One region of the Metabacillus herbersteinensis genome, then DNA from elsewhere that is predicted to be linked to it. Evidence: a T-box and tRNA genes for the amino acid it is inferred to sense, from the RefSeq annotation. Region 1 holds a T-box; the other holds one or more tRNA genes.
What was found. The T-box of region 1 lies ahead of serS (serine--tRNA ligase). A T-box ahead of a tRNA ligase gene usually reads a tRNA of that ligase, here a tRNA-Ser.
Positions count from the first base shown of each region.

Region 1 (8,470 bases):
CACTGCCATCTTCCTGCTGATAGTTTTCTAAGATGGCAGCAACTGTTCTACCAATTGCAAGCCCTGATCCATTTAATGTGTGGACATTTTCTGGTTTTCCTTTTGCTTCGCGTCTGAAACGTATATTTGCTCGACGTGCTTGGAAAGATTCAAAATTACTACAAGATGAAATTTCCCGATACGTTTCATAGCTAGGAATCCAGACTTCAATATCATACTTCTTAGCAGCAGTAAAACCTAAGTCAGCCGTACACATATTTAAGACTCTGTAAGGAAGTTCTAGTAATTGAAGCACCTTTTCTGCGTGCCCTGTTAAAGTTTCAAGCTCTTGATAAGAATCTTCGGGCTTTACAAATTTGACCATTTCCACTTTATTAAATTGGTGTTGACGGATTAGTCCTCTTGTATCACGTCCCGCAGAACCTGCTTCTGAACGGAAACATGCACTAAATGCAGCGTAGTTAATAGGTAGTTGATCTGCCGTTAGGATCTCATCTCGATGTAAGTTTGTAACTGGAACCTCAGCAGTTGGGATTAAAAAGTAGTCTTCACCAGCAATCTTAAATGCATCCTCTTCAAACTTCGGAAGCTGACCAGTTCCTGTCATACTGTCACGATTTACGATGTATGGCGGTAAAACTTCTGTATAGCCGTGCTCTTCTACGTGCAAATCAAGCATGAAGTTAATCAATGCACGTTCTAATTTTGCCCCTAGCCCACGGTAAAAGACGAAACGACTACCTGTTACCTTTCCAGCTCGTTCAAAATCTAGAATCCCTAATTCATCCGCTACTTCCCAATGTGGTTTAGGTTCAAATCCAAATTCTTTCACTTCTCCCCATTTACGAACCTCAACGTTGTCATCCTCTGATTCACCCACAGGAACGCTCTCATGAGGAATATTAGGGATTGAAAGCATCAGCTTCTCAAGTTCATTTTCTACGATGCGGAGCTCATCATCAAGTACCTTAACTTTGTCTCCAACCTCTTTCATTTCAGTGATGAGTGCATCGGCATCTTTCTTTTCTCTTTTTAAAACAGCAATTTGTGCAGAAGCTTCATTTCGTTTACTTTTTAGCACTTCTGTTCCAGAAATGAGTTCTCTTCGTTTCTGATCCAAGCCCTCAAATTTATCAAACTCAGATAAATTTTCTCCACGTGCACTTAGTTTGGTTTTAACTTCTTCTAAATTTGCTCTTAAATACTTAATATCCAGCATAATAAATTCTCCTTTTTATAAAAAATGAATACAAAAAAACTCCCATCCCTATGAAAGGGACGAGAGTTACCCGCGTTACCACCCTAGTTAAAAACACAGAGAGACTGCATTTTCCACCTCATGGATAACGGCCAGTACCGGAATAGAATACACTTGCTTATAAAGCAATTTCAACTATTCATTCAAGGATGGATTCACAAGCTACTATCACCGGTTCTCACCAACCACCGGCTCTCTTAAGATAGGTCACTTTGCTACTACTTCCTATCAACACGTTTTCGTATATTTTAGTAATTCATAATTTACTACAAGTTTTTGAAGGATGCAAGGTTTTTATACGTAATTTTTTTCCTTGGACTCTTTCACCATATTTAAAAACAACTGAGTCATACGGTGATCATTTGTTAATTCTGGATGAAAAGAACAACCAAGTAAGTGTCCTTGACGCGCCGCTACAATTCGTCCATTATGCTTTGATAGAATTTCAACATCTTCGCCAACTTCAACAATGTGCGGTGCTCGTATGAACACTCCAACAAAGTCATCTGCTACGTCTGTAATGTTAAGTTCTGCCTCAAAGCTTTCGCGTTGGCGACCAAACGAGTTCCGCTCAACCGTTGCATCCAATACACCGATGTGAGACTCGTCATAGCCAACTATATTCTTTGCGAGTAGGATGAGCCCTGCGCATGTCCCAAACAAAGGTTTACCCTGCTTTGCAAAATCCTTTAGTGGGTCTAGAAAATGATATTTATCAATTAATCGACGCATTGTCGTACTTTCACCACCAGGCATAATTAACCCATCAATTTCATCTAATTGACTAGGTGTCTTCACCACGATTGCTTCTGCACCACATGCTTCAATTGAAGTTACATGTTCTCTTACTGCTCCTTGTAAGCCTAGTACTCCGATTTTCAACATGTTTTTACCAACCGCGCTCTTGCATTCTTTGTTCTGGTAGTAATGTTGAAATCTCAATGCCCTTCATAGCAGAGCCTAGTCCTTTTGAAAGAGAGGCAATCAACTCATAATCTTCAAAGTGAGTTGTAGCTTCAACAATTGCACGAGCAAATTTTGCCGGATTTTCAGATTTGAAAATTCCTGATCCAACAAATACACCATCTGCTCCAAGTTGCATCATTAATGCTGCATCTGCAGGTGTCGCTATACCACCAGCTGCAAAGTTAACAACAGGTAGCTTTCCTTCACGTTTAATCTGAAGAAGAAGCTCAAACGGTGCACCTAAAAGCTTAGCTTCAGTCATCAATTCATCTTCACTCATGCTAGCCACTTTTCTAATTTGTCCATTTACCTTACGCATATGTCTAACAGCTTCGACGATATTACCTGTTCCAGGCTCACCCTTAGTTCTCAACATAGAAGCACCTTCAGCAATACGTCTAGTAGCTTCACCTAAATCACGGCAACCACAGACAAATGGTACGGTGAACGTACTTTTTAACAAGTGATATTCTTCATCTGCAGGAGTTAATACTTCACTCTCATCAATGTAGTCTACACCCATTGATTCAAGAATGCGGGCCTCAACAATATGCCCAATACGTGCTTTAGCCATTACTGGAATTGAAACTGCGTTCATAACAGCTTCAACGATTGTAGGATCAGCCATTCTAGCTACTCCACCAGCTGCCCGGATATCAGCAGGAACTCGCTCTAATGCCATAACAGCAACAGCACCAGCTTCCTCAGCAATTTTTGCTTGCTCCGCATTGACAACGTCCATTATCACGCCGCCCTTTTGCATTTCAGCCATACCCCGTTTTACACGATCAGTACCAATACTCATTTTGTATGTCCCCCTTATGTAAGTTCATCCCTATGTTTAGGATTTGTAATATAGACTCAATAAATTCATCTATGCTTATTTTATCCTAATTTAATATAAAATCCTATTAAAATAAACGGGAATAGTAAAACAATTCTTAATTAATAGGCTAAGAACATTATCTATAGTCAATCTTTTAGTCGAGAGAGACTTGAGACTAGCCTTAAGATTGCCGTTAGGATTGATTTAGTACCACGAGCCTAGGCTTATCATATTTTTTTAAAAAAAGAGCGAGGCCTTGGTCAGCCTTAGGCATAGCATAAGGCGATTCTAGGGTAGATGGTGGTCTTTGCCTTCAATTTAGAATTGACTTATGACCTCGAGGCAGTCAAAAACGCGACGTCAATCGCCATGACTGCACTAGCACGTCCTGTGCGTCGGGGCTAGTCGCTTGAGCTGGATTCCGTAACGCTTGCTCAGTATTAGCATTATATAAATTCTGATGTATGAAAAAAGGGTAACTAGATTCGATTTAATCTAGTTACCCTACAGTACTTAAACTTGATTTAGTTTTGTAATTTTTTTCGGATTTAAAACGCGCTTTTGCCAAATCAATGTCATAACAAGCGTGATGACTAAGAAAACTAATCCTAAAACAAAAGGATAGATAATATCAATATCATATAACAAACCTGCAAGTGTAGGTCCTAGTATGTTCCCAATACTCATATATGCATTGTTCATTCCCATCGCAAACCCTTGTTCCTCGCCCGCCATTTTTGAAATTAATGTATTAAGCACGGGTCTAAGAATTGATGTAGCAAGGAAAATTAGCAGTGTAATACCAAAGAAAAAGATATAGCTTGATGCAAATAGTGATAGGAAGAAGCCAAATGCAGCAACCCCTAAGAATATATTAAGTACCATACCTTCACCATAGTGACGAACAATTCGTTCGACGAAGAACAGTTGAACAATAACACTCACAATACCTGTTGCTGTAATCATCCATGCAATTTCCTGAGGAGTTGCTCCAAACTGATTGTCAACAAAAAGACCCAAAACAGATTCATATGCCATCAATCCAAAACTCATTACTAGAGTGATAATTAACGGAATGAAGTAAGGCATTTTAACAGATCTTACAATTTTTTTAGCCATTGACTCATCATCGGTAGTGAAATCAACTGTAACTGCTTTTTTCTCTACCTCACTATCTTTTAATACAATGATAGAAAATGCTACTGCTAATAAGGAAACAATTGCGGAGATAAGAAATGGCATCTTTAAACCAAAATCAGCTAAAAATCCACCAACTCCTGGTCCAACTACAATTCCTAGAGACATTGCTGCTGATACATAACTATTTCCTTTAGCACGTTGATCCATAGATGTTATATCCGCTACATAAGCAAAAATAGCTGGAACTAAAAGTGCAGCCCCAATTCCTCCAACTACACGCGAAGCATACAGCCACCATATTGAATCCACAGCGTAGAATATAAACATGGACAGAGTAAGTCCAGTCAAACCATAAATGATCATTTTTCGACGACCATATTGATCAGACCATTTACCAGCGATCGGAGAAAAGATCAGCTGTGCTCCTGCAAAAATTGCAATCATTAGCCCTGCAGCAGTACCACCTTGATTTATTGACTCCAGATATGCCGGTAGGATGGGAATAATGATCCCAAAACTCCCAATCGCAATAAACATATTAATCATTAGAATAATCATTTTTTTCCGGTGATCTACAGACATTTTTTGCAACCTCTCTTTCTATATAAAACATTAATTGCAATGCGAACATTTTAATCCGTTCATTATCATATATTGAAGATGCATAACTGTCAATTGGGAAGGATTTCTGTTTTATTAATCAAAAAATAACGACTTTTTTATAACTCGCAGGGTGCCGTTGATTCTAAGATTATTTGTTTTCTATCCGCAATTAAAAAAGTGCAAGCGTCCGTTTACCGATGTAAGGACCGGACAGCATCTAATCTAGTTTCTGCGCTTAGCCCTCGAGGTCATAAAAACGCTATCCACAGTTCAAGAATTTTGTAACTTCCTATACAAATATAAAAATACCATTCCAAGTATGGAATGGTATTTTTATTTAAAACCAACCTTTAACAGTGTCCGTTACACTACCCCATAAGCCGCCAAAGAAACCACCTACACCTCTCATAGAAAGAACAAACCAGTTTGCTTTTTCTACAGCTGTTTTTGTAACAAGATCTACTTGCATTCCTTTGTTTTGATCAAGGTAGCCTAATTTTTCACCTTTACCTGTATATTCGACCTTCATAATTCCAACTTTTTCTTCTTTTTTAAGAGGAGCAGTAATTTCGCCGTCCTCTGTTAACATTTTTTCATCTAGGACAAAGCTTGGCTTGTATGCGTCTTTTTCACCGTTCTTAACGACTAAAGTAAGTGCATCCTTGGTATGAACCTTCACTTCTTTTTCCTTACCTTTAACGACTGAAATTGTCGATTTTTTATCTAATTGGAAATTAGCTGGATAAACTTCTTGGATTGTGAAGTTTTTATATGCATAATCAAGCATTTTTTCCGTTTCAACAAATCTTGGAGTATGCAAGTTACCCTCCTTGTCGGTTGCGTTCATGACAACCGAGATGACACGCATTCCATCTCGTTCTGCTGTTGCAGTAAAACAAGATCCTGCTGATTTAGTAGAGCCTGTTTTTAAACCGTCGACACCTTCAGTTTCAAAAACTAGATCTTGCAACATCCAGTTCCAATTTGGCATATTTGTTTTATCCTCGGTACCTTCTCTAAAGACCTTTTTTGGAATACTGGATGTCTCAAGGATTTCTGGATAATCTTGAATTAAGCTTTGCGCAAGCTTTGCCATAGCACGAGCTGACATTTTATTTTCTGCATCTGCTTCAGTTCCATCAGGGTGCTGTCCAAGTAAATCACCGTTTTCTAATCCCGTTACATTAACAAACTGTGTATTCTCTAGTCCTAATTCCTTTGCTTTGTCATTCATCATTTTTACAAAGTTTGACTCAGAGCCTGCAATTATTTCTGAAAGACCGATCGCTGCACCGTTCGCAGAGTATATAGCCATTGCTTCATATAATTCCTTAACGTTGTAAGAGCCGTCTTGTCTTAATGGGACATTTGATAGATTAGTATTTTGTGAGATTTTGTAAACATATTCACTCGGAGTGTACGTTTGATCCCACTTGATTTTACCCTTATTAATTGCTTCTAATACTAAATACTCGGTCATGACCTTCGCCATACTTGCAATAGGAAGCATTTCATCTATATTTTTCCCATATAAAATTGTTCCAGTTGAAGCCTCTACTATGATTGCTGACTTTGCGCTTACATCAATTGGTTCTCCTTCTGCATGTACACCTGAAATCGGTGCAAAAATAGTTAGTACTAAAAACAATGCCAAAAGAGTTATCAATACACGCTTAAACATCTTATTGTTCAATTTTTCACCCTCCATTTTTAATTTATCTATTTATAAGTTCTAGTCTTATTTTTTAGAAACACAAATTCGATTCTATCACACATAGCAAAAAAAAAATAGACAGAGTTAAGACTCTGTCTATTTTTTCGTAAATTGTCATAATTTACAGGATTATTGACCTATTTCCTTATGATAAAGAATAATTAGGCGCTTCTTTTGTTATTTGTACATCATGTGGGTGACTTTCTCTTAAGCCAGCACCAGTCATTCGGACAAATTGTGTATTCTCACGAAGTTGTTGAAGGCTTTCTGTTCCACAATATCCCATTCCAGAACGAATTCCACCAACTAATTGATAAATTGTATCTGTTAAAGGTCCTTTATAAGGAATTCTTCCTTCAATTCCCTCTGGCACAAACTTTTTATTTTCTTCTTGGAAGTAACGATCTTTACTCCCCTTCTCCATCGCACTAACTGATCCCATTCCACGATATACTTTAAACCGTCTACCTTGATAGATTTCAGTTCCTCCTGGACTTTCCGTAGTACCAGCAAGGAGACTACCCAGCATGACCGCGTGACCGCCGGCTCCAAGAGCTTTTACCATGTCTCCAGAATATTTAATCCCACCGTCGGCAATAATTGTAACACCGTGTTTTCTTGCTTCTGTTGCACAATCATATACTGCTGTAATTTGAGGAACACCTACACCTGCGACTATACGAGTTGTGCAGATTGAACCTGGACCTATTCCAACCTTCACAACATTTGCACCCGCTTCAATTAAATCCTTTGTAGCTTCAGCTGTCGCAACGTTACCAGCTACTATATTTAGATTAGGGTACATATCTCGTATTTTTTTAACTGTTTCTAGTACACCATTTGAATGACCATGTGCAGTATCCACAACAATTACATCAACACTTGCTTCAACTAGTTTTTTTATCCGTAGCATTGTATCTGCTGTCACACCCACAGCTGCGCCTACTAATAATCGGCCTTGATTATCTTTTGCAGAGTGTGGGAACTCAATTACCTTTTCAATATCTTTAATTGTAATTAACCCTTTTAAGATACCGTTCTCATCAACAAGAGGGAGTTTTTCAATCTTATATTTCTGAAGGATGCTTTCTGCTTCTTTTAATGTTGTTCCTACAGATGCAGTAACGAGATTTTCCTTTGTCATAACATCGTTAATCATGATTGAGTAATCCTGAATAAATCTCATATCGCGATTGGTGATGATACCAACAAGTTTTTGCTCTTCAAGGTTGTTTACAATTGGAACTCCAGAGATGCGATACTTACCCATTAAATGTTCAGCATCATATACTTGGTGATCTGGGGTTAAAAAGAATGGGTCGGTAATTACGCCTCGTTCTGATCGTTTTACCTTATCAACTTGTTCTGCTTGCTGTTCAATTGACATGTTTTTGTGAATAATACCTAGACCACCTTGTCTAGCCATGGCAATTGCTAACTCAGCTTCTGTGACAGTATCCATTCCTGCGCTAATAATTGGGATGTTTAACTTTAATGTAGGTGTAAGTTCAACCTTTAAGTCTACATCTCTCGGTAAAACTCCAGATTTAGCTGGAACGAGCAAAACATCATCAAACGTAAGACCTTCTTTTACAAATTTTTGTTCCCACATAGTAAATCCCCCTCTTTTTCAGCAAAATATTATTAGTAGAGTATCAACTGCATGACTGACTGTCAAGGAAGTAATGAAGTGTTTAAATATTTAGAATTCAATAATTGGAGTGTTTATTACTATGGACCTTTCACCTTGGGAAACTTTACGTTCTTATCATTCGACTGAAACTGTACAGCGCCGCTTACAAGCAAACTATCACAACTTATCGCTAAAAAATCCGAGTGGACTCGCCTATGATAACAGTTACCGATTCGTTTATTTTCTTAAGCACGGAGAGAATTTCTTCAAACAAGCTCAATCTTCACCTACTGCAATACAACCTATATTGCTGTTCTACGGCCTATCACA
Region 1 covers NZ_JBHLVO010000050.1:1,039-9,508, reverse strand. Annotated here, with positions in the region: gene serS (serine--tRNA ligase) at 1-1,219, opposite strand, end outside; T-box leader at 1,272-1,499, opposite strand; gene pdxT (pyridoxal 5'-phosphate synthase glutaminase subunit PdxT) at 1,553-2,143, opposite strand; gene pdxS (pyridoxal 5'-phosphate synthase lyase subunit PdxS) at 2,148-3,029, opposite strand; gene ACFFIX_RS26625 (MFS transporter) at 3,564-4,772, opposite strand; gene ACFFIX_RS26620 (D-alanyl-D-alanine carboxypeptidase family protein) at 5,131-6,486, opposite strand; gene guaB (IMP dehydrogenase) at 6,653-8,119, opposite strand; gene ACFFIX_RS26610 (YaaC family protein) at 8,229-8,470, shown strand, end outside.

Region 2 (19,910 bases), on a different contig from region 1:
GCCTTTAAGAGACAACAATCAGAAATTGCTAGTTTAAAAGATTTTGTAGCCCGTAATAAGGCAAGGGCATCTACCAGCAGCCTTGCCATGTCGAGACAGAAAAAACTCGATAAAATGGATGTTATTGAAATAGCACAGGAACGACCAAAACCTGATTTCAACTTTAATGAAGCAAGAACCTCAGGTAAATTAATTGTTGAGACGAAAGAATTTGTCATTGGGTACGATGAGCCACTATCAAAGCCGTTAAATCTTTATATAGAGCGTGGACAAAAAGTGGCATTAGTTGGAGCGAATGGGATTGGTAAGACTACACTCCTTCGTAGCATGCTCGGAGAAATAAGATCTCTTTCTGGTTCACTTGAACGCGGTGAACATCAGTATATTGGGTATTTTGAACAAGAAGTGAAAACGGAAAATCAAAACACGTGCATCGAAGAAATATCGAATACGTTTCCTCAGTTAAGCCAAGGACAGGTACGCGCTGCTCTTGCGAGATGTGGGTTAACTAGAAAACATATTGAAAGTAAAATATCCGTATTAAGTGGTGGAGAGCAAGCGAAAGTCCGGTTATGTAAGCTCCTTAACCAAGAAAGCAATATCCTTGTTTTTGATGAGCCAACCAACCATTTGGATAAAGATGCAAAAGCTGAGCTAAAACGAGCTTTGAAATCGTATAAGGGAAGCGTGGTCCTTATCTCTCATGAACCTGATTTTTACCAAGACGTGGTAACAGATATTTGGGACGTAGAATCATGGACAACGAAAGCCATCTAAACTTGAACGATCCGAGTAGGAGTCGCCATTTCTGACTACCCATATGAATAGTAAAAAAGGAGAGCCGATCATGATTACTCTCCTTTTTTCTTATATTTCATAAATCTTCAGTGAAACAAGATTTTACACGGCGTGCCTATGGGGAAACCTATTGACTCCACAGAGTTATATCCATTCTACTAATTGTAAATGTTTGGTGGGAGGAGGTGCCTGTCCCTGGGTGCCTCCCATATTCTAAGAATTCATCGTCAAGCTGATCAACGGCTACAATTTTGTTATTGTTCAAAATCTCAGCAAGGATGATTCTCGCTGCTGAAATGGAGTCAATATGGTCTGCGTTAAGCATGGTAACAGGCCAATACCTACATTTGCCGCGCACGTAATAATGAGTTTATCGCATATCGAGAAATTGTTATGATCAGCGGTAGATAAAGATTGCATCTCCTTGATTTACTCCATGAAGAATTTATAAAGTTATAAGAAACACGACATAAAACATAAGACAAATAGAAAACAAAAAAGCAGCTAGTCAATCTGACTAACTGCTTTTATAAAATGCTCATAATTTTGCTCATAGTCTTTTTTTATTCTGTTTTAAGTTATTTTATACGAAAAGAAAAAACCCTATTATATCAATGATTTTATTATTACATTTTCTTCTATTATATGCCCTTGATGGTTGGGCGGCATGATGTAATGATTATAAGCCCAAACTAATACTACAAAGACACTATGCACGACAGCATAGCATCTTAATTGGAGGAAGAGGGTTGATTTGTTCACCATCTTTTACAAATAAGCGACTACTACGTCAAATATATTTTATAATTATTAATTAGCAACCAGGCATCTGGAGTATAGTTCGCAAGGTAATTTTAGTAAGAAACGTAACAGACTTAGTTTCTTACTTAATGGTAGATCAGGTATTTATTTAATAACCCTCGTTAAACCCTTGTAACACAAGGGGTCTAACTGGTGGTATATTGGTGGCAGACTGGTGGCAAAACCAATCATATTACCACCAATTACATCTGTTTATATCATACATAGAAAAAATAAAGGCCTATTATATCAACGCTTTCCAACTAAATCTGTTATAATCCGATTACTTTCACTTCCTTGACAGGGAAGGGGTCGTGGGTTCGAATCCCTCACAGGTCATCAATGCAGTAGAAACCCTGCTATGACTGGTTTTTAAACATCTGTCCTACATTTGACAGTAAAGCAATTTAACTGCTAGTGTGGTAGTCAGTGAATATCAGTCAGAATCCAAAGTCCTTGGGAATGTGTAACAGCATTCTTAGGGACTTTTTTCTGTTTTCAGGAATAACAAGAAGGAGAGTCAAAGTTATGGCAAGGACTGGAGCAGAGGTAAAGCAAGGGTTAGTAGAAATAGGGATGTCTATAACACTGAGCAAACTTTTCAACAATTACATGATGCTTATCTGTTTGCAAAGAAGAGTGAGGGACTAACAGAAAGAACTCTGAATAATAAAAGGGTGGCATTACTGAATTTGATGGTAGGTGTACAATCAATACACCCTGTAACTAAAACAGATTTTAATGTGTAAGGACTTCCTTAGTCAAGTCATTAAATAGTAGACAGGATTTTTAATGCAATTATAATCTAAAAATGGGTAATGATGTATAATTAAGTTGTATTCATAATTCAGTTTTTAGGAGGAAGTCATGTCTGAGAGAAAAATAGAAAAAAACTCTTTGAAACTTTTTAAAGAGGACTTTTTAGAGTTAGAGAAAATATTTAGAAAAAAGATGCAAACCGACCAACTAGAGGTAGTTATTGAAGTAAGTGATAAACATAAGAGTGTAAAAAAAACCTCTATTGAGGAAGCATTAAATGAAAAGTTAGAGGAACAATTGGAAAGTATTCAAATGAATTTTAATGAATATTCTTTTACTGCAACGAGGGAAATTAACTTGAAATGTGCTAAATCAATTTGTTTGGTTACCATCCAAGCTGATGAGAAAAGTTGGAACAAAGAGGTTAATACAGTAAATGCAGATAAATGGGTGGATGATGTTTGGAAAACTATAGATACATTTTTGGATGAGAGAAATTCAAAGAGGTATTCTTTCTTTACAAAAATCCCTTATACTTTTTGGTTGATTATTGTTGGACTCATCATAACTCTTCTTCCATTATCTTTTCCAAATAATAAAATAGTATTTTGCATTATGACAGCAGTATCATTCAGTATTGGTACAATTTTATCTAGTAAAACAAAATGGTTTATAGAGAAATTTTCCCCAGTTAAGTTTAGCTTGTCTCCTAAAAAAATTTTATTGCCAAATGATTATATAACACAAAAGAGTTGGGAGGTTAATTTAACAATCAAGCAAGGGAAGATATTCAGAGTTATACAAAATAAATAACAAAAAATAGATATGCGGGATAGTTTTAACCAAAATGATTGAAATGTATATCGGAATGAGAATTAGTACTACTACTCCCGCAATCTCTATTACTTTATACTCAGATGAACATAAAGAAACTAAATGATTATATAAAATATAGCCAGTGAGCATTTATTACCACTGGCTTTTTTCATAATACAAATCATACTTTAAAAGGAAACCTTTCACAGACAAGAGCATAATTTTTGGTCACTAATGCGGTCACTAATGCGGTCACTAAATCGGCTATAAACCCTGTATTATTAGACTTTTTCAACTCGTACGAGTGGTCACTAATTTGGTCACTAAAGAGTAAAAGTTACGGTAGAGACACCCAAAATTAAAAACACAAAAAAACCCTCACACGCTCCTATTTCACGCTTTTCCTACTTATCCGCTCAATAATCTCCAACAAATCATCCGGCCGATGAAACTCAATCGGTGAAACACCTTTCTCAAACTGAATCGAATCCGCCTCTACTACTAACACATACCGTCCATTAATCTTCCCTAAATGAACATTCTCACCAAAATCAGCAAGCAAACCTTTAATCGACGTCTCCCCAAGCTTCATCTTCAACTCAGCCTCTGGTGTATGCTCAACAATTTGTGCCGAAGCTTCTACAACTTGCTCTGTCGTTAAACGCTCTTGAATCTCACGCTTCGGACTCGCTTCCCAAATTTCCATCTCATGTTCAAACTGTAGTCGTTCCTTACTTTCAGGCTCGTACACTTGTTGGACATGTTCTTGCACCATATGCATGACTTGCGTCTTCATAATTTCGGGCATGGATTCTTGGTAATCGACAAATTTTAAGAAGTCCTCAAAGTAACGAGCGTGTGAGGATTGGTGAATTTTCAACTCGCCAGTTTCGACCATTCCTTCTTCAGGCATGTATGGATACTGAATGGATTTCATGTTTTTTGTTGTGATCGCCATTTCCACGGTCTTTATCAGTGTTTTTTCATCAGAAATTGACGCTACTTTTGGTTCGAAGTCACATTTCATAATGAATAAAAAGGAGTGATCAAAGTATTTACGCGGTGTTGCAGATGCCACAATAAAAGCACCACCACGAACGGCACTGGTATCAAGATAGGCTCGAATGAATTCCTCGCTGCCTTTAATAAATTCTTCTTTATTTTCTGCAATAAGTGTACGGTGGAAAAGGTTGTAGTTTGGATTTGAATTTAATTCATGGCCTGGCTCGACGATAAAGTAACCAAGCTTTGTAGGTACTTGTTCAGATCTAGGATGACGGTCTACTTTTCGTTTGACAATCTTTTTTAGTTCACCATCGAGAAAGTCTTTTAAAGCACTTTGTTCATATTCTGTCGTATCTAAGGTCTGAAAGTGTTTATACGATTTATTTGTTGTATCTTCGTTTCCTTCAATATTGACGACATAAAAAGATAAATAGCGCATTTCAAAATCCAAAAAATCACCTTTTTTCTTATTTTTCAGTTCCTCAAGTATAGAAAAACATTCAGGATACGTCAATTTTATAAAATCGTAAAATTCAATAGAGTAATAGCTATTTGACTTGTTGAATACGTTTTAAAATAGTACATTTTTTTGAAGAAAATTAATTAAATATAGGTCATCAAGAGGAGGGACCATATGCCAAACTATGCACATAAGGTGAGTATTGATCTTCCAATCCAATCTGTTTGGAGTTTTGTAAGTGTAATGGATCATTGGGCACCACTTGTACCAGGGTATATGAATCATGAAATTATCAACGAGAAGGAATCCACATGGAAATTTAAAAGTGATCTTGGTGTTATGAAGAAAAAGGTACACTTAAAAGTTGAGATCATCAGCTGGGAAGAACCGACAAAAGTCACCTTTAATCTTACTGGGATCAATGAGAAGTTTGTTGGAAGTGGATATTTCGAAGCACAAGCTATCGATTCAAAAAATACGGTAGTTACTGGATGTTTAGATATTACCGCTGAAGGTACAATTTCCAAAATGGTCAATTCAATTTTAAACAAAAACCTCCCAGAGATGACGAAGGAGTTAACAGAAGCTGTGGCTGCGAAGGCTAGAGAAACTGAGATCATTAACAGATGAACGAACAAGAAGCTTAAGCATATGGCTTAAGCTTCTTGTTTGCGTTCCCGAAAAACGGGCAGAGTACAACACCGAAACGATCCCCCTGATTTAATTATCTCTGTAATATCCACTTCAATGACATCATATCCACGCTTACGTAGTTGTTCGTTGACACCATGATTTACTGGCAAACTAAAGACTTTTTTACTGCCGATAGATAAAACATTTGTACCAAGTGTGAATTGTTCATCCTTAGAAACCTCAATCAATTCATACCGAGAAGCAAGGAACTCTCTTTCTTTTTTATGAAATGCTTCTGGATAGATTAATGCTTCATTAGGGGAAAGGATATTAAAAACACAATCTAAATGTAAGTATTTTTCTGTAAAAGGAACTGCATGTACCTCATATTTACTTAGCAGATTTTTTAAATGATTAATTGCCTTTTTATTTGTTCTGTTACTGATTCCTACATAGATTGAGTTTCGATCGATGAGTACATCTCCACCTTCAATTTTGTCTCCAATTAGATTGTAATAAGATATTTTCTCGTCTTCCAACCAGGTTTTTAACAACTGTTCTTCGCCTATTCGTACATTTTCCGCCATTTCAGCAACAAAGGTTGTTGGACCTAGCGTAAACCCTATATCACGTGTAAACACTTGCTCTGGGAAGTTATCTTCAGTGGGGAGGAGGATCACATGAACGCCTTGTTTTTTTAAAGTATGTACGAATTTTTCATGCTGTTCCATTGCAATCTTTATATGTATTCCTACATCTTTAAACTTTTTTTGAGTGTCATTGATCATCGCTCGAATTTTCATATGTTTTGGTTCACATAAAATGACCTCTTTCAATGTGTCATATTCGCTATAACAGTATGTTCTATGTTGGTTTTCGGAAATTGGTAACAATATGAGGCCTCCAGGTGTAGTTTATTTACCTATAGGATGACCTATTAGAGTGCAAATATGAATGGAATTGGTAACAAAAGGAACGGCCACTGAATAGAAGGGGGCATTTTCAGAATTGCCGAAAAATTCACAAAAACTTGTAGAAGAAATAATCTTCTACAAGTTATAAAGTCAAAATTCAAATTAGTTCAATATTTGCAGGAAGGACAGTACTGGTTAAAATATCATATTCCTTTAGCCGGTCAACATTATAAGAAGAACCGAGTAATACTTCGTTATCCAAATAAGCAGGGTGACACATCACCTCGACACTTTTACCATCAGTAACCTTGTCTAGCAGCTTATCAAAATAATCAACAACTACAGTTTCTCCATAAAAATCGTGTAGAAATACATCTGTAAAAGCTTGAACACCTTCAGGAAGTTGGAGGGAGTTTCTCACAGGTAATTTGTAAGTAGTAGCTAATTTATGAACAACTGACGCAAGTTCTTTTATGCCATGAACATTATGATGACTATCAAAATGTGTTAGGTTGATTCCATATGATAATGCTCGTTCGATTTGTGCGGACCATTCTTGATAAACTTCATCGGTGTTAACACCATTATAATTAGATAGCGAGGATAACTTTTTAAAATTACCTTGTTCATTAACTAAACTGGGTACATTATTCAACAAAGGCTTCCCGCAGGTTAACACCAAATGAATACCAACTTTCAATGTAGGATGTTCCTTTGAAAGCTGTATAGCATGCTCTGTACCAGGCATATTCATCATAATAGTAGTAGAGTTTACAATCCCGTTCACATGACTATCAATAATACCATGGTTTACAGCACGACTATAGCCAAAATCATCTGCATTTACAATTAATTGTATCATTCGTTCCTCCGGTTTCTAATTATTCATACAAAAGGTAGCGGAACGCTACCTTTTTAGATTCTTTTCACCATACTTCGCTAAACGGGCTCGTGGGCTCATTTACTATCAAAAAAAACTAGGCAAATAGTTTTTATGGGCCTCAAGCATTTCATCTAAGATTTCCTTGCCAACACGATCTGACGCAACAAGTGGATTGATCGTCATGGCCAGTAAAGCGGTATTATAATCTCCTGTAACAGCTGCTTCTATCGCCACTCGTTCAAACGACTTAATTTGTTGAACTAAACCACGAACGGCTACAGGTAAATCACCGATTGCTATCGGCTTTGGTCCATCCTTCGTAATAACGGAGCTAATTTCAACCGCAGATTCATTTGGTATACTGGCGATTGCACCGTTATTTATGGTGTTCACTGGTTGAATGTCACATTTATCGGTATAAATAGAAGTGATTAACCGAACCGCTGCATCACTATAATAAGCACCACCACGCTTTTCTAATTGGGGAGGCTTAATCGATAAGTTAGGATCTTTATAGAGTTCAAATAACTCACTTTCTAATTCTTTTACAACCTCTGCGCGTGTTCCAATTGTTTCCGCGTTCCGTGTTTCCTTTTCGACCATATCCTTGGTTTTATAATAATATTGATGATAAGGACATGGGAAGATATTTAATGCTTTTAAAAATTCTGGTTCCCAGCCTAGAGCGACAATATTTTGCATCTTGATTGAAGATTTAGGATCTGTAATTAAACTGATTACTTGCTCCTTCACACTCACACCATCTAGAAATACATCAAGACCATATACCATATGATTAAGTCCAGCAAAATTTATCCGAATCCGTGAATGTTCAACATCTAATAATTTAGCTACTCCCATTTCCATTCCGATCGGAACATTACACAATCCAACGACTTTTTTTATGTTGCTATAACGCAAGACAGCTTCAGTTACCATTCCCGCTGGATTGGTAAAATTGATTAACCATGCATCAGGACACAATTTCTCCATCTCTTGACAGATTTCTAATATAACTGGAATGGTCCGAAGCCCTTTAAATAATCCCCCTGGACCGTTTGTTTCTTGCCCTAGTACACCATATTTTAGTGGGATCTTTTCGTCCTTTGCACGCGCGTCTAATGACCCAACTCGAAATTGGGTTGTGACAAAGTCTGCATTTTGTAATGCTTCTTTTCGATTAAGTGTTAAGTGAATAGAGATGGGAAGTCCAGCTTTTTCTACCATCCGTTTAGCTAAGTTGCCAACAATCTCTAATTTTTCTCTGCCTTCTTCAATGTCTACTAACCAAATCTCCGAAACTGGTAATTCATCAAACCTACGAATAAAGCCTTCAATTAATTCAGGTGTATAGGAGGAACCACCACCAATCGTAGCAATCTTTAAGTGTTTGTTCTGTATCACTAATTATCCCTCCTGATTGTGAATCTTTTGATAAATTTCAACAAATTCTTTAGCCAAATCCTTAACGGTCAGTGCTGTCATTAAATGATCTTGGGCGTGAATTAGGATTATAGGTAGATCGTAATTTTCACCGTTCGCTTCTTTTTGAATTAACTCCGTTTGATAGCGGTGAGCATGAATGAATTCTTGATCCGCATCTTGCAATTTATTTAATGCGCTTACAAAATCACCTTGTTTAGACTCTCCTATTGCTTCCATAGCAAGACTTCTAGCGTTTCCACTATGAGCAATTAAATGAAACGAAATTTGATACAACTCTTCTTTGTTCATGATAACTCCTTATGAGGATGTAGTTTGATTTTCTTCAGTGAACTTTTGTTTATCCCAAATTCTGAAGAAAGGATAATAAATACAAAAAGCGATAATCATATTAATTAGCTGCATGAAAAGTCCGGATATTTTGCCTCCTGCTGCCAAATATCCACCAATAATTGGAGGCATTGTCCAAGGAACTGCGATTCCCGCTGGTCTTGCAACAAGACCTGTTGACATTCCAATGTAGGTAACAATTGTAATGACGATCGGAGTTAGAATGAACGGAATGACTAATATTGGGTTCATTACTATTGGCATCCCAAATGTTACGGGCTCATTAATATTAAATAGCCCTGGCCCAATCGATAAGCGGCCTAATTGTTTCATTTGCTGACTTTTGGCAAGGAACAACATACAGAACACGAGGGACAAGGTAGCACCTGATCCGCCGACATAAATGAAGATATCAAAAAATTGTTGGGTGAAGATATTGGGTAAAGCATCACCAGCTTGGTAGGCTAGTCGATTTTGGTCCATTGAAGTTAACCAAATTGGAGCCATAACTCCTCCGACAATACTTGCTCCGTGTAATCCACACGACCATAGTAGCTGAATTAAAATGACTGCGACAAGACTACCTATTAAACTACCACCTAATACTCCAAGCGGCTTGCCTAGCAATTCTCCAACGATATTGTGTAGACTTTCGAAAGAGGTATTTTCAACGATTAAACGAAGAATCCAGACAATTGTAATGATGATAAAACCTGGAATTAACGCGATAAACGATTTACTAACAGCAGGAGGGACACCATCTGGCATCGTAATAACAATTTTCTTTTGAACGATAATTCGGTATATTTCGGTTGAAAAAATTGCGAGTAGCATTGCAACAAAGAGACCTTTACTTCCCATTAAAGCAGAAGGGATGGCTCCACCCACCATAATAGCCTCAGTAGCTCCATCAGCTAAAAACGGTACTTGATATGGGGTAGCCAGCAAGAAAGTTGCCACAGATATTGCGCCAGCAGTTAATGCATCTACTGCGTATTTTTCTGCCAAGCGATACGCAATTCCAAAGGAAGCAATCAATGCCATGATGTCAAATGTAGCTCCAACAGGGTAAAGCATCTTTGTTAACCATTGATCACCGAACGTTTTTGCCATAAAATCTGCATAACCAGGAATAGGCAAGAATCCTAGAATTAAGAAAACTGAACCAATAATAATAAGGGGCATGGTTAAGATAATTCCATCACGTAAAGCTTGAAGATGTCTTTGCCCAGCTATCTTTGCAGCAGTTGCCATGAATTTACCCTCGAAAAATTGACCGAATTTCCCCATACCTGTCACCCCTTATTAGATTGGATCAATCCACAAGCAAAATTCAAAACTTCCTTTCCATTACACGTGCCATAGTGCAACATGTTGATTGAATCTACAGGTATTCCTCGGGTTTGACCAACTGTTTTTAACTGAGGGAGTAAATACCGAACTTGCGGACCAAGTAATAGAACATCTGCATTCTCAATATGATTGTTAACTTCGCTTGCACCAACCGCCCAAATCTTGCATTCCAGCCCTTGATCTTTTGCACTAGCTTCCATTTTAGAGACTAAAAGACTAGTAGACATACCTGCTGCGCAACACAATAAAATGTTCATCTGTAAACCCTCCTTTCTTTGTAAGCGTTTTCATTAAAATTTGAAAATGATAAGAGCTTACTGATATTTATGGAGGTTTTTAAAAAATATGTATAGCTTTTTATATTTTCATCGCAGGAAGGTAGCTAAATTTTTGAGATTTAGTGGTTTCAGAAAATATTTAAGAGAGAGGATACAAAATGAGTATGGAGATCAAATCTCAGCGTTAGCATACTTTGGATTGTTGTTTAAAGGATAAAAGTGGGCTGTTGGGGCCATTTGAGGTATGTGGATATCAATTGTTTTTTATTTAAGTTTACAATATAATACGGATATTTATGTTAAATAAGTAAAGAAATTGTGAAGGAATGTACTCAAACTAACGGTGCAGTTTTGTACAATGAATCATTTGTTTGAATCTAGTGAGGTGGAGTACAATTAATATTACTAACGGGGACCGATAGCTTAATAGCGCTGTTGCTTCTGCAACCTCTATTGTTTTGTCCGCTAACGTGCTGAGCAGCAACAAACGATATGATATCTTTTATAACGCAGAGTATACAGTTGACGATACCAAATATCATAAGGCTATGGAATACTTAGAACATATTAGATTTAACTAAAAACAGGAGTGGACATGATTATTAAAGACTTTATTTAATACGAGGAGGTTTACTAATGAAAGAAGATCAAAACTTTTTTCCCCCTGGTACAATCCTTTCGGCTGATGTAACCGTTAATCAATCAGAGGTAGTACGTGATTTTTACAAGAAAGTCATCGGATGGGAGCATAGTGAATACAAAAGGGGGGATTACACCGACTACTTTATGACAACTACTGACGGGCAACCCGTGGCGGGTATTTGTCAAAGAGCAGGAAGTCTTGCTGATCTTCCCCTGGCGTGGCTCGTTTATTTTGGAGTTAAGGATTTACCAGCAAGTCTGGAAGAGTGTCGTAATCTTGGCGGCAAAGTTCTTACTGAGCCTCAAGGTGAGGGTCGAGGCAGTTATGCTGTCATCGAATATCCGGTCGGTGCGATCTGTGCACTCAGTCAATTCTAAATTGAAGGCAAAGAACGCCTTCAATTTAGAATCGCCTTATGCTTGTCGGGGCTGACCAAGGCGCTTGCGCTTTTGTTCTTGAAAAGGGTAACTTTTTCTTGTTTGAGCGGGTGCTTTAGCGAAAAATCGAAGCTGTCTATGGGGCAGCTTTTTCTTATTGTGCTAACGGGGGAGGATAATTAAAAAAACGGAACTTTATGCAATGTAAACCGTCTAAATTTATGGAGGTGTATGATGAAATGAAAAAAATAATGATGTCTTTTGCCTTTATTTCTGTTTTTATTTTTTTATTGGTAGGCTGCACAACAGAAGGAAAGGGAGAATTAACAAGAATGGATATGTTTATAGAAAATCAAGGCGATACTCACATTCAAGATAAAGATACTTTAGATTTATTAGAAAATTTATCAGAACAGGTCAAATGGGAACCAAATAAAGTACCTAGTATGGCTAGAGAAGCAGAGGTAAAAGCAATTTTCTTTTATGAAGTTGAGAAAAATATGCCTGAAAGATTATACGAATATGAAATCTGGTTTAATGAGGATGCAGGTACAGCAACAATTATCAGTAATGATGAAAAAGAAGGTTACGGCGAGTTAGACAAAGATAATGCAAAAGCCTTAAAAAACATTTTATTTAAGTAAACGGGTGCGTTACTTAAACTGGACGTCCTGCCACTTCAAAATCTTACATGTGGTTGTACAGAACAGGTAGTGATGCTCCACCAAACATCTTGTTCGACTATCGTCAGACCCGTGCGGGCAAGCATCCAGAAGCTTTCCTATCCGGTTTTGAAGGATACCTTCATGTGGATGGTTATCAGGGATATAATGATCTCCCCAAGGTGAAGCTAGTAGGATGTTGGGCTCACGCACGTCGAAAGTTTGACAAGGCATTAACAGCTCTTCCTCCCGAAGCCAAGAACAATGAGACGCCCACGGCTGCAGAAGAAGGGCTTCGTTTCTGCAACCAATTGTTCGAAATCGAGCGTGCTTCCAAGGATGCTAGTCCTCAAGAACGTTTGAAAATCCGTCTTGAACGCAGTCAGCCGGTGCTGGATGCTTTTTCAACTTGGCTAAAAACGCAAAGTGCACGTGTCACACCGAAAAGTACATTGGGGCAAGCCATCAAATACTGTCGTAACCAATGGTTACGACTCACTACCTTTATGGAGGACGGTCAACTCGAACTAGATAACAATCGGAGCGAGCGATCCATCAAGCCATTCGTCATTGGACGAAAGAACTGGCTTTTCGCCCACTCGATGAAAGGTGCCCAGGCAAGTGCCATCATATACAGCATCATAGAGACGGCTAAAGAGGATGGACTGATTCCGCTCAATTACCTAACCTATGTATTTGAACAACTTCCGTTGATGGATCTGTCTGATGAGTCCGTACTTGATCAGCTTCTTCCATGGTCGGAGAACACTCCAGAAGAGTGTCGTTTATCAATTAAAACTAATTAGAATATATATAAATGGCCCGCCTAAGTATAAGTGGGCCTTATTTGACGCTTACTTTCCATCTATCTATTTAACATAATAGGTACCTGTCACTAAGTACAATGTCAAAAAAACAAGCCCCCCATTTCAATAGTTAATGGGGGTGGCTTGTTTACGGATATTAAATAATTAATTCGGACTTAATGCAGTAAATGTAAATGGTACGTTTGTTCCGCTGTATAGACCTACATATACATACGCTGTACCGCCTGGAATTACACCAGTTTCATCAGCTCCAGAAGTTGCAACAGAACCAATGACTTCAAAGTTCTTATTATAGAAGAACACATCATAATCATATGCACTTTCCGAAGTTCCAGTTACGTTAAACGTATGAATTCCGTCACCATATGGTGCAGGTAATGTCACGACATATCCATCAACACCTTGAGTCGTTGGGTTTGGGTTTTGAGTCGTAACAAATTCATTTTCTGTCACAGCAAGTGTTGCATCTACTCCAGCAAGACTTCCGACTCCAGTTCCTGCGTTACCAGCTAAAACTGTACCATTTGCTACAAATGGTGCTTCTGGCTCTAATGTTAGTGGTGCAATCTTTGTTTTACCAGGACCAAATGCTTGAAGTTCTGCAACTTGAACATATCCAGAAGCATTATTTTGTGCATTTTTAACAACTAGCTTTAGGTACTTCGCTTCAATCGTATTAGCTAATTCATACTCTTTATAGTGTAAATCAGGTGCTGCTGGACGAGGTTTTCCAGTATTGAAACGACTATCGACAATCTCAGTCCAATTCTCGCCATCTGTAGAAGAGAGTAAAGTGAAATCATTTATTGTAGCGAATCGTCCTTTTGAAATATCTTTAAACGCACTTACACTTACGGTTGAAATTTTCACTGGCTTATCATTCGCTAAATCTACAACAAATTCTGCTCCAGTAAAGCCATTTTCTTGAACTTCGGATGCATATACACTTGCTTCGGTATCATCAATGGCCATTTTAACAGGATTACTGTCAGACTCACTCGATACACTAGAAACTGTTGCGCCATTAAATGATGATGCAACGTTTGGTTCAAGAGAAATTCTGAGCGCTTTATTTGACCCGGGCTCTATATTAAAGTCTTTAAGCGTACGGGAACCAAAACCTTTAGCCTGAATGGTAATGTCATAAGTTCCGGCTAACATTGGTACTCCAAATGCGCCATTATCCGTTGTCTTTACTACCGGACTAGTTCTTGCCTCAAATTCACCAATTATGATTCGTACATTTTCAATCGGCTTATTGGTCGCTGCATTTATGAATTTACCTGCGAATATACCATTTTTATCTTGAGTGGGATGATTGTATGCAGGAGTCGGATCTGTATCGTTTCCACCATTTGAACTCGCGCTAACACCTAACCCACGTTTTGAAAATGCAGACCATAATAAATCAGTATGTTTTCCACCGTAACGTGCAGTGTCAGCTGCAATGATTGCATCTCTCATATCCACCATTGATGGATTTGGAGCTGAAATCGGCATTGCGTCTACAACTAATTGTTCAACTACCTTTTCTCCTTCTTCTTTTCCAAGTGTTGAAAGTAGTGTTTCCCTTACTTCCCAAAGGATAGCTGCCCAAATTTCGCCATCAGCATGGACCTCAGGGCCAATAATGTCAAACCCGATATCTCCATATTGTAATGGACTTTCTTCTAAAGACCAGCTTCGGATTCCTCGCTCCTCATTGCCAGTTACATAAGCACCAACAACAGCTTTCTCTTGCAAACCATTTTTGATAAGATAATGCATAGCAAACCAATCACCCCATGCTTCACCCATAGATCCGGACTGGTGACTACCAAGTGATTCTCCGCCTGCTACTAATCGTGTTGATAAGGCGTGAGAATATTCATGATAAATAATACCTGCATCATAATCACCATCTGCATATTGACCTTCAAAAGAACCTGGAATTGGCTCCCATAGGAACATTCCACTCCAAGATGGAAGTCCATCTGGAAGTGTTAGCATATATGCGTTATCTCGGCCTGTATAGGTTGGCTCTCCACCTGAGAGTGCTCCTGCTTGAACCAATCCCATGATGGCATCGCCTTCAGAACCACCTTTACCAAAGTTCGTTGTTTGAAGATTACCAGCGCCTTCAACCCATCCAAGGTTATAGAAATAATCATGAAATAGATTGTGATGGTAAAATAAGCTTGTTGTTGCACTGTTCACATCATCAGCATACGAAGGGGGTGTTGTTTGACCATTTGTGTTTTGCCAAGCATTTGTGAATGGATATTTAAACTGACCTAATGGGCTTACTGGACGAACCGCTTGATCGGCAGGAGCTATAAAGTTACTCCAGTTTGCAAAGGAACTCGCATTATTTCCGAGTGTCGTTACGCCTAGGTCACTTGTCGGAAGTAACCACCCATTCGGTGATGCAGTAGCATCTCCTTTAAAAGATTTCGTGACTAGGGTTCCTCCTGCATTAGCACCAGGATAATTTTCAAATACAGAACCTTCTGGATCTAAATGTTGAGCCAGTGAACGTTCATATAACCTTTCTCCGGATTTTGCATCGATGATTACTTCTGATCCCTTTTGAAGTTCTTCAATATATAACACACGGTAAACAGGTCTAATTTCATCTCCTTTTGCAAAGACAGCTTTTTTCACATATTGTTTGGTAGGGAGAACTTTAGCACCATCAAAAACATCCCAACCATTTTCTTGGCCTAGTAAAGCAGGTGTGTAAGCTAAAGAGGGAGATTCTAAAGAAACCACTTTTTTAAGTGCATCAGTTTCTGTTAAAGTAAAATCATTTATGAAAGACTTTGCTTTTGTAACATTGCTTGTAACCGATAATATTTGCCCAGTTTTGTTTACTGCTACGATCACACGTCCACCAAAGATTGTCTGTATTCCGTCAAATGACTGTTGGAAAGTAACTGGCTGAAGCCCTGTACCAGGCAATTTATAGTTTCGAATAACTTGCAGTGAATCAATGTCATTGGAAGTTAGCCCGAATACTTCTGCATTGTTTTTTAACCATTGACGAGCAATGGTCTCAGCATCACCAGTCGTAGGTTTCGTTAAATACCCCTTATCCTTTACAATTGATGAAGGTGTTCCAAACATCGTGTTCCACTGAACTCTTGCACCGCTTCCAATTGATTCGATTAATTTATTCGTTGCGAGCAACTGTTCCTTTGAGGGAATTACGCCATTTAACACATTTCGAATATCGTATAACTGTTCATGGTTATGCGTATCCATTACATTTGTTTCAACTAATGGATTCACATTTACTGCTTGCGAGTACATTGGAATAAACAATGAGCTCGCTAAAACGGCGGTACCCAATACTGAGAATACTTTTTTCTTATTACCCATATTAAATCCCCTTTTCTTTTAAAAATGTTGATCTTTAAAAGAATTCGTAAATTTAATATTAATTCCTACCCAAAAATCAACAAATACTCAATAGGTTTTAGTAAAACACATACATTGTAGTAGGGAGGTATAGTGTTTTAGTAGTAATAGGGAGAAGTTGTTCGAGTGCCCACTAACGTTGCATAGAATCAATAAAACTCAATAAATATAAAATATTTCCACCAAATTGTCTCCGACAAATTAAAAAAGGGAACAGGCACGATATATAAAATATCACCAGCATTTGCCATCGTTTGTCCGATCCATAATAAACGAAACGATTTTTTCCCCATATAAATGCTCCTTTGCTTTATTCAGTTGTCTAATTTATAGGGGGTGTTTACATTGGGCTGTCTCCTTTTTCCGTTATCTTTTAATTAATGATATCATATTAAGAAAATTTAAAAAATAAACCTTGTTAGTGGTGATAAAAAAAGCAAAATATATGATATTAAAGAAGGTATAGGGTCGATGAATTTGCGGGGGCTTTGATTATGTTGAAATGCTTTATGCCTTTTAAATCCTATTAAAGGGGAGCTTTTCTGGAAAATCTTTGGCTAATACCTTATAAGATCGATCTTAAGCAATCGGGCGCTTATCTGAAATAAGGTAAGTGTTATTTTTAATAGCATAGATTATTCAGAAAAGTTCATAAATTTTTGCTACAATATGTTTAAAAAGTACGGGAGACAAAATAATGAATCAGTTAGCTAAAAGGTATTGGACTGCATATTGGGAGGGTCAAGGTAGAGGAAAGCCTAAGTCTGTTAGTGCGTGGCAATTTGGAGGTAATCCTGATCATTTAGCTCAATTAGTGATTGACGGTATAAAAACAGCTACATGTTCAGCACTTATTAATTATGAATTGGAAAATGAACAAATACCTTCTTTTGGGGACTATAGCATCATTCTAAATAGCAAGGATCTACCAGTTGCAATCATTAAAACACTAGAAGTCGAGATTATGCCGATGAACAAAGTTCCTGAAGATTTTGCTATTGCAGAGGGAGAAGGAGATAAAACATATCGTTATTGGAAGGATGTTCATGAAGAATTTTTTAAGGCAGAGCTAAGTAAAATAGGTCGTGAATATACAGAGGATATGATGTTAGTTTGTGAGCGATTTGAATTGGTTGATGTAAAGAAATAGAAGAATGTTTATAGATGGCAAATACAATAATATTATGACAAAACCAGCTAATAGAGGCTTTAGTGATCTTCCGCAATCGGGCGCTTATATTTAAGATAGGGAATGCTGTGGCAATCCCTTTTCTGTTTCGATAATGGGCAGTATAAGCTAACCTACTCCACCAATAAATTTCAAGCCCCTGAAATACTTAGCTTTTACACTGATTACCCTAAGGATGGAATTTGGGTAAAAGTACCAAATGGAACAAAGAAGATAACATTTAACGTGACATCCATACAATTTTAGTAATGGAGTAAAGAAATCAAAACAATTAGACTATCTTCTTATTAAATGAATAGGCGTTGAACAGTAGTACTATATTGTTAATAACACAAGTCATGTTTCTTTAATTATCTGGGGCGTTTCTGCAGCAATATTACCGCACCAAGTGTATTGCAAAACGATCTTCCGTTATCGGGCGCTTTTCTGAAATAAGGAAAGCGTCTTTCTTCATGAAAAGGGCCAGATTGTTGAAGATCGAGCATATTGACGATAAGGATAAAAGTAGAAAAATAGAAAAGACTACCATCATCATTGTGTTTTTAAAATAAGGATAAATTTGGACTAGGGAAGTGAAAAGGATGCTGAAGCAGATCCGTGCATTGGAGGATAAGCAGTTGCTTCGCGGTTTATGGTGGAATACTGGTACTTTTGCTGTTGTGTTTCTCTTATTATGCTATTTGGACGGTGATCATGATTATGTGAGTTTCCAAACAGCAGTCGTGATATTGATTGTCGTTTACATACCAGGCTTGTTGCTAATGCTGGCTATGTATGTCAAAGCAGATGCTGAAACGAGCAGGAATAGGTGCCTTGCACCTATTCCTGCTCAAATTCTCTGGCAATCCTTTCGAATGCTTCCTTAATAATCGGTCTTGGCGATGGAATACAAATTCTTTGATATTGTACACCTTCTTCTCCAAACATGCCGCCATCTTCTAATAATACGTTCGCTTTGTTATAGATGCGATCATGGACTTCTTCTGGTGTAAGGCCATATTCGCTAAAATCCATCCACATAATATAAGTGCCTTCTGGAATTCTCACTTTCACTTTCGGCATTCTTTCAGCTAAGAAATTAACAGCCCATTCCATGGTGCCGTCAATATATTCTTTCAGTTGCTCTAACCAATCTTCCCCCTCATTGTATACAGCGATGAGTGCAGATATTGTAAATGGCGATGCTAATTGAAAGCCCATTTCTTTACCGAATATTTTTCTAAGCTCTGAGTTTGGGATGATCGTATTTGTACAATGAAGACCTGCTACATTAAATGTTTTGTTGATAGCGGTTAACGTGATAATATGATCAGTATTGTCCGCAGCTTTTGCGATTGGTGTAAAGGTTTGATCACGTCTAATTAAATCGCCGTGTATTTCGTCTGCTACGATAAGGACACCATTTTTTGCACAAATATCGGATATTTTCTTGAGTTCATTCACATTAAATATTCTTCCTGTAGGATTGTGAGGATTACATAAAATAAACATTTTCGTCTTTTCTTCTTTTGCTTTTGCTTCAAAATCATCAAAATCGATCGAATAATACCCATCATTATCACATTTAAGAGCATTATTTCTTATTTTTCTACCATTACCTTCTGTCACCGATGTAAAAGGCGGGTAAACTGGGCGCTGAATAATGATCCCATCACCTGGATTGGTAAAAGCTCTTACTGCAATATTTAATGCATGGACCGTTCCAGGGCTATAGATGATTTCTTCCTTCTTGATCTCCCAATCATGTCGCTTTTTAAACCAATGTTGTATGGCTTCATAGTACTCATTAGGAAATATTGAGTAACCAAAAATTTTATGATCCACGGTTTTATGTAAAGCATCAATCAAGGCTTGAGGTACAGGTAAATCCATGTCTGCAGTAAATAAAGGTATAGTCTCTTCATCATATCTTTCAGTCAAGCCAAATTCTTTAATTAACTCTCCGCCATCCCATTTTACTGAATAGGTCCCTCTCCGATTTACTATTTCATCAAAGTTATATTTCATTTAAATCCAACCTTTCTCTAGTTATAAATATCGTATTTATCTCCAACTATACTATTTACCAAACTATAAGCACAAAAAAAAGAACCTGAAACCTTACAAATTTTTCCTGAGTATTGTGCCTGTCACGCATTTAAAGGGAAATTGAAAGGTCGTGTGCGCCACCGTGATATTTGAATTAGCGACAGCCGGAGAAAAGGATGTGTATTCAGATTTAGTTATTCCATTAAACGCTTTATGTCTGCTTACGATTCGTAGAACTCTTTCAGTAAACCTCTCCGTCAGATCTTGAGTCCAGGTTCCATTGCCAACATTAATTTGACCGGCTACATCACC
Region 2 covers NZ_JBHLVO010000023.1:51,770-71,679, reverse strand. Annotated here, with positions in the region: gene ACFFIX_RS20285 (ABC-F family ATP-binding cassette domain-containing protein) at 1-777, shown strand, start outside; gene ACFFIX_RS20280 (hypothetical protein) at 926-1,123, opposite strand; tRNA gene ACFFIX_RS20275 (tRNA-Ser) at 1,838-1,938, shown strand; gene ACFFIX_RS20270 (hypothetical protein) at 2,467-3,171, shown strand; gene ACFFIX_RS20265 (DUF3900 domain-containing protein) at 3,563-4,630, opposite strand; gene ACFFIX_RS20260 (SRPBCC family protein) at 4,814-5,269, shown strand; gene ACFFIX_RS20255 (dimethylarginine dimethylaminohydrolase family protein) at 5,296-6,165, opposite strand; gene chbG (chitin disaccharide deacetylase) at 6,344-7,048, opposite strand; gene ACFFIX_RS20245 (6-phospho-beta-glucosidase) at 7,154-8,470, opposite strand; gene ACFFIX_RS20240 (PTS sugar transporter subunit IIA) at 8,477-8,803, opposite strand; gene celB (PTS cellobiose transporter subunit IIC) at 8,813-10,132, opposite strand; gene ACFFIX_RS20230 (PTS sugar transporter subunit IIB) at 10,138-10,452, opposite strand; gene ACFFIX_RS20225 (VOC family protein) at 11,110-11,493, shown strand; gene ACFFIX_RS20220 (hypothetical protein) at 11,733-12,137, shown strand; partial or broken gene tnpC (IS66 family transposase) at 12,158-12,961, shown strand; gene ACFFIX_RS20210 (M36 family metallopeptidase) at 13,127-16,342, opposite strand; gene ACFFIX_RS20205 (hypothetical protein) at 16,531-16,674, opposite strand; gene ACFFIX_RS20200 (ASCH domain-containing protein) at 17,079-17,531, shown strand; gene ACFFIX_RS20195 (hypothetical protein) at 18,152-18,436, shown strand; gene ACFFIX_RS20190 (MalY/PatB family protein) at 18,390-19,577, opposite strand.
Region 2: it encodes a tRNA-Ser, which carries the amino acid that the T-box ahead of serS (serine--tRNA ligase) is inferred to sense. The anticodon was not compared.